One region of the Pigmentiphaga sp. H8 genome, then DNA from elsewhere that is predicted to be linked to it. Evidence: predicted binding sites of a transcription regulator. Region 1 holds the regulator's gene; the other holds the start of a gene.

Region 1 (5,199 bases):
CGCGGGGAATGCGGCATGTGCGTGACGAGCGTGGCCGAAGGCGAGCCCGACCATCGCGACCACTATCTGTCGGCGCGCGAACGGGCCGCGGGCGATGTGGTGTGCGTATGCGTCTCGCGCGCGCGCACGCCCGTGCTGGTCCTGGACATCTGATCCGCTGCCCGGCGCGTCAGTAGGTATCGAACGCGGCCTGGGTGTCGTCCATGCCGGCGCCCAGCGCCAGCATCAGCAGCACGCGCGCTTTCCACGGCGACAGCGTACCGGCGCCCGGCAGGCCGCCCGAGGCCGCGACGCAGCCGCTGCCCGTGCGGGTCGCGCGAACCACGGCCACGCCGTCCCGCTCCAAGTCGTCCAGCGCCTCCTGGGCGTCGGCGCTGGCCGAGCCGTTGCCGGTGCCGGCCCAGACCAGGCCGCGCGCGCCGGTGGCTGCCACGGCCCGGATCAGCGCGGCCGAACCGCCGGCATAGCCGGCCAGCACTTCGACCGGCGGCAGCGGCGTGGCGGCCGTGAACGGCGTGGCGTGGGTGTGCGCACGCTCGGGCCGCCCCATCCACGCAACCCGGCCGTCCTGGACCCAGCCCAGGGCGCCCGCGTTGGGCGACGTGAAGGCATCGGGCCGGTTGGCATTGGTCTTGGCCGCGTCGCGCGCGCCCAGGACCTGGTGATTCAGCACCACCAGCACGCCGCGTCCGGCGGCTTGCGGATGCGCCGCCACCGTGACCGCGTCCAGCAGGTTCAGCGGACCGTCGGAAGACAGCGCGGTGGCAGGCCGCATCGCGCCCACCAGCACCACCGGCCTGTCGGTCTTGAGCACCAGGTGCAGGTAGTAGGCGGTTTCCTCGAGCGTGTCCGTGCCATGGGTGACGACCACCCCGTCCAGGCCCTCGTCCAGCAGGGATTGCACCCGCGCGGCCAGCGCCTGCCAGAAAGCGGGCGTGGCGTTCTTGCTGTCGATGGCCGCGAACTGCTCGGTCCGGATGCCGGCCGCCTCGTCCAGGCCCGGCACGCGGGCGCACAGCTCGGCCACGTCCAGCGCGCCGGCGGCATAGGCCATCGTGGACTGGGGACGGGCGCCGGCCCCGGCGATGGTGCCGCCGGTGGCGACGATGCAAAGGCGCGGCAGGGACATGGCGGGCGTGCACAGGAGGACGAGAGTCCGATGATACCCGCGGCCGGATTGGCGTTCCCGCGACAGTTGCGTTTTCCGCTTGCGCCGCGCATCGATACTGTATAAAAATACAGTTACTGGATAAAACCACAGAAGCCCGATACGCGCCGTCGCCACCCGGTGGCGGGCGCCCCGCCACGGAGCCCGAGATGTCCAAGCTGACCGCACGCCAACAAGAAATCCTGGATCTCATCCGCCAGGCCATCGTCAAGACCGGCTTTCCGCCCACCCGGGCCGAAATCGCCCAGGCATTGGGCTTTCGCTCGCCCAACGCGGCCGAGGAACACCTGAAGGCGCTGGCGCGCAAGGGCGTGCTGGAATTGTCCGCGGGCACGTCCCGCGGGATACGGCTGAAAGATCCGGTCGTGGCCGAACCGCCGCTCCAGCTCACGCATCCCGTGCTGGCGCAGCTCGTCCTGCCGCTGGTGGGCCGGGTCGCGGCCGGCAGCCCCATCCTGGCCACCGAGCATATCGACAAGGAAATCGGCGTCGACGAGGCCCTGTTCTCGCAACGGCCCGACTACCTGCTCAAGGTACGCGGCAACAGCATGCGCGACGCCGGCATCCTCGACGGCGACCTGCTGGCGGTCAAGAAAGCCGCCCAGGCCCGCGACGGGCAGATCATCGTGGCCCGCCTGGGCGACGACGTCACCGTCAAGGAACTGCGCTACACCGAAACCGGCCTGAGCCTGCTGCCGGCCAATCCCGACTTCCAACCCATCGAAGTCGATCGCGAGCGCGACGATTTCGCGCTCGAGGGCATCGCGGTCGGCCTGATCCGGGCCGGCCTGGTGCATTGAAGACCTAGACGGACGACCATCATGAAACACAGCACGCCCAGCTCCAGTCTTTCCAGCGGATTTCCCGCGCTCGACGCCACCCTGCCCCAGGCCGGATGGCCCGTCGGCGCACTGACCGAAATCCTGGTCCCGCGCGTCGGGCATGGTGAATTGAACCTGCTCGGCCCGCTGCTGAGCCGGCTCACCAAGGCCGGCCGCACCGTGGCACTGCTGGTGCCGCCCTATTTGTCCTACGCGCCCGCACTGATCCAGCACGGCGTCTCGCTGGAATGCGTCAAGCTCGTGCGCACCGACCATCCCCTGGATGGCCTGGACCAACTGGAGTCCGGCGTGCGGGCGGGCGAGTTCGCCGCACTGGTCGCCATCCTGCCCCCTGATCATGCGGCTGCGCAATCCGAAAGTACCGTCCGCCGGCTGTACATGGCCGCGCGGCTGTCCGGGTGCCCCGCCTTCCTGTTTCATACCTGCAGCACGCCCGCCACGACCTCGGCATCCCAATTGCGGCTGCTGGCGGACATGAGCCAGCCCGGCCAGATCCGGCTCCAGCGCATCGCCCCCATTGCCGAAGGCAGCGAAGGCGCGGTCACGCTGGACATCGGCCAGCAAACGGCGCGCGCGGGGTTCAAACCGGGGTTCAAGCGTGCGGCCGGACTTGCCGTGGCGGGAACGCACACGCGCTCCGCCGAGGAAACGGACACGCATGGCACCGACGCGGATACGCTGCCGGCACAACGACCCGCCACCCCGCGTACCGGACAACATGGACCGCACGCCAAGCCGGCCCCGGCGAATCGCAGCCCATGGCCTTTCAAGCAGCGTCGCGGCGCTGGCAGCAGCCGCGGCTATCCGTCCGCGCTGGCACTGCTTTTTTCTCGCGGCTGGAACGCCTGAGTCTCTCCACGGTACTCGCGGCAGAACCGACTGCCGCGGTGCCCTCGCCCCGATGCTCCATTGCCCACGAATTTCAAAATCTCGTGGGCTTTTTTACGTCTTGCAGGCACGACGGCACCCGTTCGGAAGGTGTTGTAACCCAGCCATAACCCCCCGTTTGGAGTATGTATTTTTTCGTACTCATTGCTAGGCTGGTTGCTCCATTCCACTCGCTGCGCCAACCCCGGAAGAGGCCATCATGCAAGCGAAATCCCACGTCATTCACGCCCTCGCGGTACTTGCCACGGCTGCGGCCGCATCGGTCTGGTGCGCCAGCGCGATCGCGCAAAGCGGATCGATCGGAGGCTCGGGTTCGGGCTCGGGTTCGGACGGCCCCCGCGCCGTCGAGGAACAGTCCGCCGCGATCAGCTACAGCTCTCGCGCGGCGGCCTGTGCGCGGGCCAAGTCCCGCGCCTCGGAGTTCGCCCAGCGCAAGAGCAACTTCAAGGACATCAGCCTGGGCGCCTGCGACTGCTCCTCCACCAAGACCAAGCCGTGGCAGCCGGCATTGCAGGCTCAATACGCGATGGAAACAGGCATGCCCCCTCCCACAGGTCCTGTCGACACCCACGAATGCACGGTCACCGCCCGCATTTCGTTCAAATAGCCGCCAGAGGCCAGCCATGAAGACACGCGGGCAAATCAGGGGCCGAGCAACGGCGGCAATGGCCGGTCTGATCGCATGGGCGGCATGCTGGCCGGCTTATGCCTTTAGCGATTCAGATCCACTTCAGCTGAAATGCGTGGGGGAAAGAAGCGATGGCTTCAAGACCCATATATTCATAAACATCGGCGGAAGGTTCGAGATCAGGAACCGATCCAATGAATTGGTTTATGACATACGGAAAGACAATGGCTATGGAACCCCCGGCGACTACTCTCAAGACTACGAAGTCCTGTCCGAAAGAATCGTTTTCCACAGCAGGCTGATCAGCAACAAAAGAATGTACACCGGAGGGGAAATCAATAGAAAAACCGGCCGAATAAGCATTGAAACCACGGAGATGGCTAACAACTTCAGCGGCGTATGCAGCGTGGGAAGCTATGTCCCGGACACCAAGTTTTGAGCTCCGCCCTGACAAAATGAAAAAACACCATCTCCTGAGCGTGGTCCTGACCGCATCCGCTTTTTCTCCCGGGCTGGCGGCGCAAAGCATGATCCTGCTGAAATGCGAACAAACCGCGGCCAACGATGCGGCGTTGAAATGGACGTCATCCCTGGAAGTCAACGTCCAGGAAAAGAAATTGACCTACGATGGCCAGGTCCTGCAACTAGGCAGGAAGACCGAGCGAACCGATGTCAAGAACGGAGAAAACCTGCGCTGGGAATACAGCATCACCGAATGGTCCGATAGCGGAATCGCCTGGGAATTCCGGTTCTATATCAATGGAGTATATAAACCAGAACCGACGCGCTACCGCCTGGACAGGATCAGCGGCAAGTTGAGCGGGCCCCATTCCAGCGGCCCGTGCCGGAGGATCGAGGCATCCGAGAAATTGTTCTAGAGCCGAAGCCTACTTCGCTCCCCGTTGCCTGAGCGTCTCGTACATGCAGACGGCCGACGCCACGCTGACGTTCAGGCTTTCCACGGACCCTTGCATGGGAATCCGGACCAGTTGATCGCAGGTCTCGCGGGTCAGGCGGCGCATGCCCTCGCCTTCGGCCCCCATGACCCAGGCAATGGGCTGGCGAGCGTCCACGTCGTACATGGTCTCGGTGGCTTCGTCGTCGGTACCGACCACCCAGACGCCGCGCTCTTTCAGGCTGCGCAGCGTCCGTGCCAGATTGGTCACGGTCAGGTAGGGAACGCTGTCGGCGGCGCCGCAGGCCACGCGCTGGACCGTCGTGTTCAGGCCCACGGCCCGGTCGCGGGGAGCGACCACGGCATGGACGCCGGCCCCGTCCGCGGTTCTCAGGCAAGCCCCCAGGTTGTGCGGATCGGTGACGCCATCCAGCACCAGCAGAAAGGCCGGGCCCTCGGCATCGTCCAGGACCTCGTCGACATCCATCGCCAATTCGAGCGACTCCGCCAGCGCGACCACGCCCTGGTGGCGCTGTCCCTTGGCCAGCCCGTCCAGGCGCGTCTGCGCCACGGGATGCACCTTGCATCCGGCGGCCTGGGCCTGTTCGACCAGCGTCAGCATGCGCCGGTCGCGGCGCGCTTCTTCGACGTAGATATCCTTGATCGACCCCGGTGCATGGCGCAGCCGTGCGGCCACCGCGTGGAATCCGACCAAAACCTGGCTAGCTGCCATCTTTCACCCCAACATGAATGCTTGCCGCTGCGCGGCGGCAAAAAC
Region 2 (5,199 bases), 200 kb from region 1:
TCGCTGATCAGCGCGAGTTCTTTTTCGAGCTGATCGCGAATCTTGTCGGGGATGCCTTCGGGGAAACGTCTGTTGGCGCCGGCATAGGTCTCGTCGCGCAGATAGGTGGTGGGCGTGGCGCCGGCCGGTACCAGTTCCTCGGGGTATTCGTACTGCAATTCGTCTAGGTCGAAGGTGCACAGCCGGGCCACGCGCAGGCTTTCCCGCATGAGTTCCGAACCGTAGACCTGCGCCAGGTGCACGCGCGCGCGCAGGTGCTGTTCGGCATTCGGCACCAGCGCATAGCCGCATTCGGCCACGGACTGGCGCAGGCGGATGCCGCACAGCGTGTCGTGCAAGGGCTTGCGCGAGCGGACGTGCATCTCGACCTGGCCCAGCGGCACGACGGGCAGGTCCCGCGCGCGGGCGACGTCTTCGACGGTCTGGCGGTGGGCGGCGTCGCCGGCGCGATTGAGCAGCGCCAAGCCCATCCAGCACCGCCCTGGAAAGGTCCGCGCCAGCCAGCCGGCCTGCTTGGCAAGCACGTCGCGGGCGACGCCGTGGGCGGGCGCGAGGATGGCCAGGCAGTCCGGCACGCCGCGCAAATGCTCATGCCCGGCCTCGGGGTGGGAAAGGTCGCCGGGCAGCAGGCGGTAGCTGCCCTTGGCGGCGCGCATGCGGGCATAAGTGATCAGTTCCGACAGGTTGCCGTAGCCTTCCTTGTTGGTGGCCAGCAGGACCAGGTCCATGGGCGGGATGCCGTCCTGGGCTTCGAGCCGGAACTGGCTGCCCAGGATCAGGTGCAGCTTGTGTTGTTTTGCCGCCGGGCCGCCCCAAGGCAAAACAGCCCCCTCGGGGGGCAGCGCCGCCGCGTCAGCGGCAAGCGTGGGGGCTTGTTTTGCCGCCGGGCCGCCCCAAGGCAAAACAGCCCCCTCGGGGGGCAGCGCCGCCGCGTCAGCGGCAAGCGTGGGGGCTTTTTTCGCTTCCTCGTGCGCGCGCACGACGCCGGCCAGCGAGCATTCGTCGGTGATGGCCAGGGCCGTGTAGCCCAGTTCGGCAGCGCGCTCGACCAGTTCCCCGGGCCAGGAGGCGCCGCGCAGGAAGGTGAAGTTCGTCAGGCATTGCAGTTCGGCGTAGCCGGGCAGGGCAGGGAGCGAAGGCGGGGGCGATGACATGGCGATTCAGGCGTAGAGCCCGTGCAGGTACCAGCGCGGTTCGTCCAGCGCCTGGTCGAGGTAGAGCCAGTAGCGGATGCCGTTTTCGCTTTCGGCCACGAAGTAGTCGCGCGAGATGGGGGCGCCGTCCCACCAGCCGCTTTCCAGGCGTTCGGGGCCGCGCAGCAGGCGCAGCGGGGTGCCGTAGTAGGGGCGGTTGCCGCGCAGGACCAGGGCAATGGGCTGCGCGAGCAGCCACAGCGGGCGTTCGGCCTCGAAGGCCATGTCCCGAGGGCCGGTGCGTGACGCCGACAAGGCCGGTTGCCAGCCATTGGCGGCTTCCGGCCGATGGTCGGCGCGCGGCCGGGCGGCCAGTACGCGGTCCGCGCCCAGCCGCGCCGTCAGCAGTTCCAGCAGGCGGTCGTGGTCGGCCGGGGTGCCGCCGGGGTCGGTGAACAAAGCCTCGGAGGGCGCGGCGCGGGAGACGAGCTGGTCGGCATGCAGGGCCACGGCGATGGCCGGCGCTTCCAGCGTCAGGCGTTCGAGATGTTCCTTGAGCAGGCGCAGCAGGTGGTCGGCCTGCCAGCCGGGCTGGGCCAGGGCCACGGTCAGCCGCGTGGGCGGCCGGGCGTGGCGGCCGCGTTCGTGCTCCAGCAGGAGGACGATGGCGCTGGCCGCCGTCTGCGTGGCGCCCAGCCATCCCACGAGTTGCTGGACGAGGCGCCGGGCCACGATCAGGACGGCGGCGGTGTGCTCGAGGCGGGCGATCGGTTCCAGGCGCGCGGAAAACCGGAGAGGCGCGCGGATCCAGTCGAACAATTCGGGCGCCTGGCCGCGGGCCTGGGCTAGCATGTGCGGCAGGGCGTGGCCGCAGCGCTTTTGCAGGCCGGCGCGCGGCAGCCGCATCAGGGCGGCAAGGGTACGGCACCCTATGCCGTCCAGCCAGGCCTGGTGCGGCCGCGCCGGCGGCAGCAGCAGGCAGGGTAAGGGGGCCATCCGGCGCAGCAGCCGATCCAGCCGCAGGACGCGGCGCGGGCCGCGCGTGGCACGTGCCGCCAGCAGCCAGGCGCCATGGGCGGTCGGCGCCATGCCGACGCGGGCCTGGCAGCCCAGTTGTTCCAGCGTGCGCCGGATGCGCCGGCACAGCGCCAGGGGGCCGCCGAAGACGCGCAGGCTGGCGCGGACGTCGAGCAGCAGGCTGGTGTCGGGACCAGGCGCGACCTCCGGCGTGTATTGCAGCATGGCCAGCGCGGCGGCATCGAGCAGTTGCCGCTCGCGTTCGACATCCCGCTGGATGAACGCGGCATGCGGGGCCAGGGCGCCGGCGCCTTTCTTGCGCATGCCCGGCCGCACGCCCAATTGCGCGGCGGCAGGGGTCACGGCCACGACCGCCTCGTGCTCGAGGACCACCAACTGGCCGGCCGCGTCATCCGGCCAGGACGGGCTCAGTGCGTCGAGGCTGGGCTGGGTCAGGTAGACGCTGATCCACAGGCTCATGGGAAAACTCGGAAAAGGCGGGAATCGGACCCGTGGCCGCTGTCGCGCGCGGGGGCGCGAGCGGCACCAGCAGGCTGGTGTCGTGGACGGGACCGCGGCGCTTGAGGATGTCCACGCGCAACTGGTCTCCGGCGGGATGCAGCAGCAGGCGCAGCGGCGCGGGCGATGCCTGGCGGGCCGATTCGGCGGGGCGGAACAGGAAGAAGGCGGTATCGCCGGCCTGGGCGGCCAGGTGCAGCCGGCGCAGGGCGGTCGCGGGCGGACGGGAGGCCCAGTACAGCAGGGCGCCGCAATGCCCTTGCTTGAGAACTTGCTCGGCCGCCCACAGGGCATCGGCCGCGTGGGCGGGCGCGACCCACAGCAGTTGCCGGCTGGAAAAACGATGGACCTGCCAGGCCTGGACGGACGGCTGGTGGGGCGGGTGGAGCAGGACGATGCTGCGCTGGACGGGCAATTGCCGCAGCGCCGGCAGCAACAGGCGGATTTCGCCTATGCCCGGCTGCGGCAGCAGCAGTTCGGTCAGGCTGCCCAGCGGCCACCCGCCGTCGGGCAACTGGCGGGACAGCTCGGCATGGCCGGTATCCAGGCCGGGGCGGCAGTTGCGGGCAAGCTGCGATCCCCGCCACAGAAGGGGGTGGATCGCGGTGCTGGCGCGCGGCGTGGAGGTTCCGGCTGAAGACATGGGGCAACGGCGGTTTACGGCAGAGTACTGTATAAATATACAGTGATCGAGTCAAGCCGTGGAAAGTCATCGCAACGCCGGCGGGGCCGTCCGCCGCCGGCACGCCCGTGTTCTGGTATCGTGGCTTGGCCGTGTCGTTGCATCAATTCCTACGAAGACCCGTTCATTCATGAAACCCATCAACAAATCGAACAAGCTGGCTCACGTCCTGTACGACATCCGCGGTCCCATCATGGATAGAGCCAAGCAGATGGAGGACGAAGGCCAGAAGCTCATCAAGCTCAACATCGGCAACCTGGCCGTGTTCGGTTTCGACGCGCCCGAGGAAATCCAGCTGGACATGATCCGCAACCTGCCCAACTCGGCGGGCTATTCGGACAGCAAGGGCATCTTCGCCGCGCGCAAGGCGGTCATGCACTACACCCAGGCGCAGGGCGTGCAGGGCGTGACGCTGGAAGACATCTACCTGGGCAATGGCGCGTCCGACCTGATCGCGATGGCCACCAACGCGCTGCTGGACGATGGCGACGAGCTGCTGCTGCCCACGCCCGACTACCCGCTATGGACGGCGGTCGCGAGCCTGTCGGGCGGCACGCCCGTGCACTATCTGTGCGACGAGGCCAAGGGCTGGATTCCCGACCTGGACGACATCCGCGCCAAGATCACCCCGCGCACCAAGGGGATCGTGGTCATCAACCCGAACAACCCGACCGGCGTGGTCTATCCCGACCATGTGCTGCGGGAGATCATCGCCATCGCGCGCGAGCACGGGCTGGTCATCCTGGCCGACGAGGTCTACGACAAGGTGCTGTACGACGACGCCCGCCACACCGCGCTGGCCAGCCTGTCCACCGACGTGCTGACGCTGACCTTCAACTCGCTGTCCAAGAGCTACCGCGCCTGCGGCTACCGCGCGGGCTGGCTGGTGGTGTCGGGCGACAAGCGCGCCGCCCGCGACTACATCGACGGCCTGAACATGCTGGCCAACATGCGGCTGTGCGCCAACGTGCCGGGCCAGTGGGCGATCCAGACCGCGCTGGGCGGCTACCAGAGCATCAACGACCTGGTCGCCGAAGGCGGCCGGCTGCGCCAGCAGCGCGACCTGGCCTACGAGCTGATCACCGCCATTCCGGGCGTGACCTGCGTCAAGCCGCAGGCCGCGCTCTACATGTTCCCCAGGCTGGATCCCGAGGTCTATCCGATCGAGGACGACCGCCAGTTCTTCCTGCAGATGCTGGAAGCCACGCGCGTGATGCTGGTGCAGGGCACGGGGTTCAACTGGCCGCACCCGGACCACTTCCGCATCGTGTTCCTGCCGCACGAGGCGGACCTGCGCGAGGCCATCGGCCGCATCGCCAAGTTCCTCGAAGACTACCGGCTCAAGCACCCCAGGAAGGCGGCGGGGTCTTCCGAGGCCGGCCCGGACGACCGCGCGGTCGTCGTGCCGGCCAAGTTCGGGGCGAAGGCCGGCTAGGCACTGGCGTCATGCATGCGGGCGCTGCTTCAGCTCCCGCATGGTTGCGCTTATCCAGTCCGCGATGGTGTCCACGCCCAGCGCCAGGTTGTCGACGCTGCAATGCTCGGCGCCGCCGTCGCGCAGCGTGTGGACGAACAGTTCGGCCTTGGGACTGTTGATGCATTCGGCAACCAGGCGTTCGGCCTGGGCCAGCTTGATCTGCCGGTCGTTCTCGCCGTGCGTGACCAGGATGGGGCAGCGTATGCGGTCCAGCACGCCCTCCAGCGTCATGCGGTCCGCCGTGGCCAGCAGGCCTTCCACGCTGGTCTGTCCGAACACCCACATCGCGTGTTCCCAGTAATGCGGAACGGGTAGCCGCGGGTCCTGGCTCTGGTGGCGGTAGCGCTGGGTCGCGCCCCAGTCGTAGTTGG

What was found. The regulator LexA, encoded in region 1, represses DNA repair genes until DNA is damaged. The targets are predictions, from matches to a motif close to ACTGTATNNNNATACAGT.
Region 2: imuA (translesion DNA synthesis-associated protein ImuA) is a predicted target of LexA. The motif match lies at 3,339-3,356, and genes of this name have one in related genera.

The regions. Positions count from the first base shown of each region.
Region 1 is NZ_CP033966.1:2,844,030-2,849,228, reverse strand. It holds gene EGT29_RS13545 (PDR/VanB family oxidoreductase) at 1-153, shown strand, start outside; gene EGT29_RS13540 (asparaginase) at 170-1,129, opposite strand; gene lexA (transcriptional repressor LexA) at 1,318-1,968, shown strand; gene EGT29_RS13530 (hypothetical protein) at 1,990-2,859, shown strand; gene EGT29_RS13525 (hypothetical protein) at 3,098-3,505, shown strand; gene EGT29_RS13520 (hypothetical protein) at 3,522-3,965, shown strand; gene EGT29_RS13515 (hypothetical protein) at 3,982-4,404, shown strand; gene rlmB (23S rRNA (guanosine(2251)-2'-O)-methyltransferase RlmB) at 4,414-5,154, opposite strand.
Region 2 is NZ_CP033966.1:2,646,273-2,651,471, forward strand. It holds gene EGT29_RS12580 (error-prone DNA polymerase) at 1-1,154, opposite strand, end outside; gene EGT29_RS12585 (DNA polymerase Y family protein) at 1,161-2,630, opposite strand; gene imuA (translesion DNA synthesis-associated protein ImuA) at 2,560-3,312, opposite strand; gene EGT29_RS12595 (pyridoxal phosphate-dependent aminotransferase) at 3,482-4,786, shown strand; gene EGT29_RS12600 (S9 family peptidase) at 4,796-5,199, opposite strand, start outside.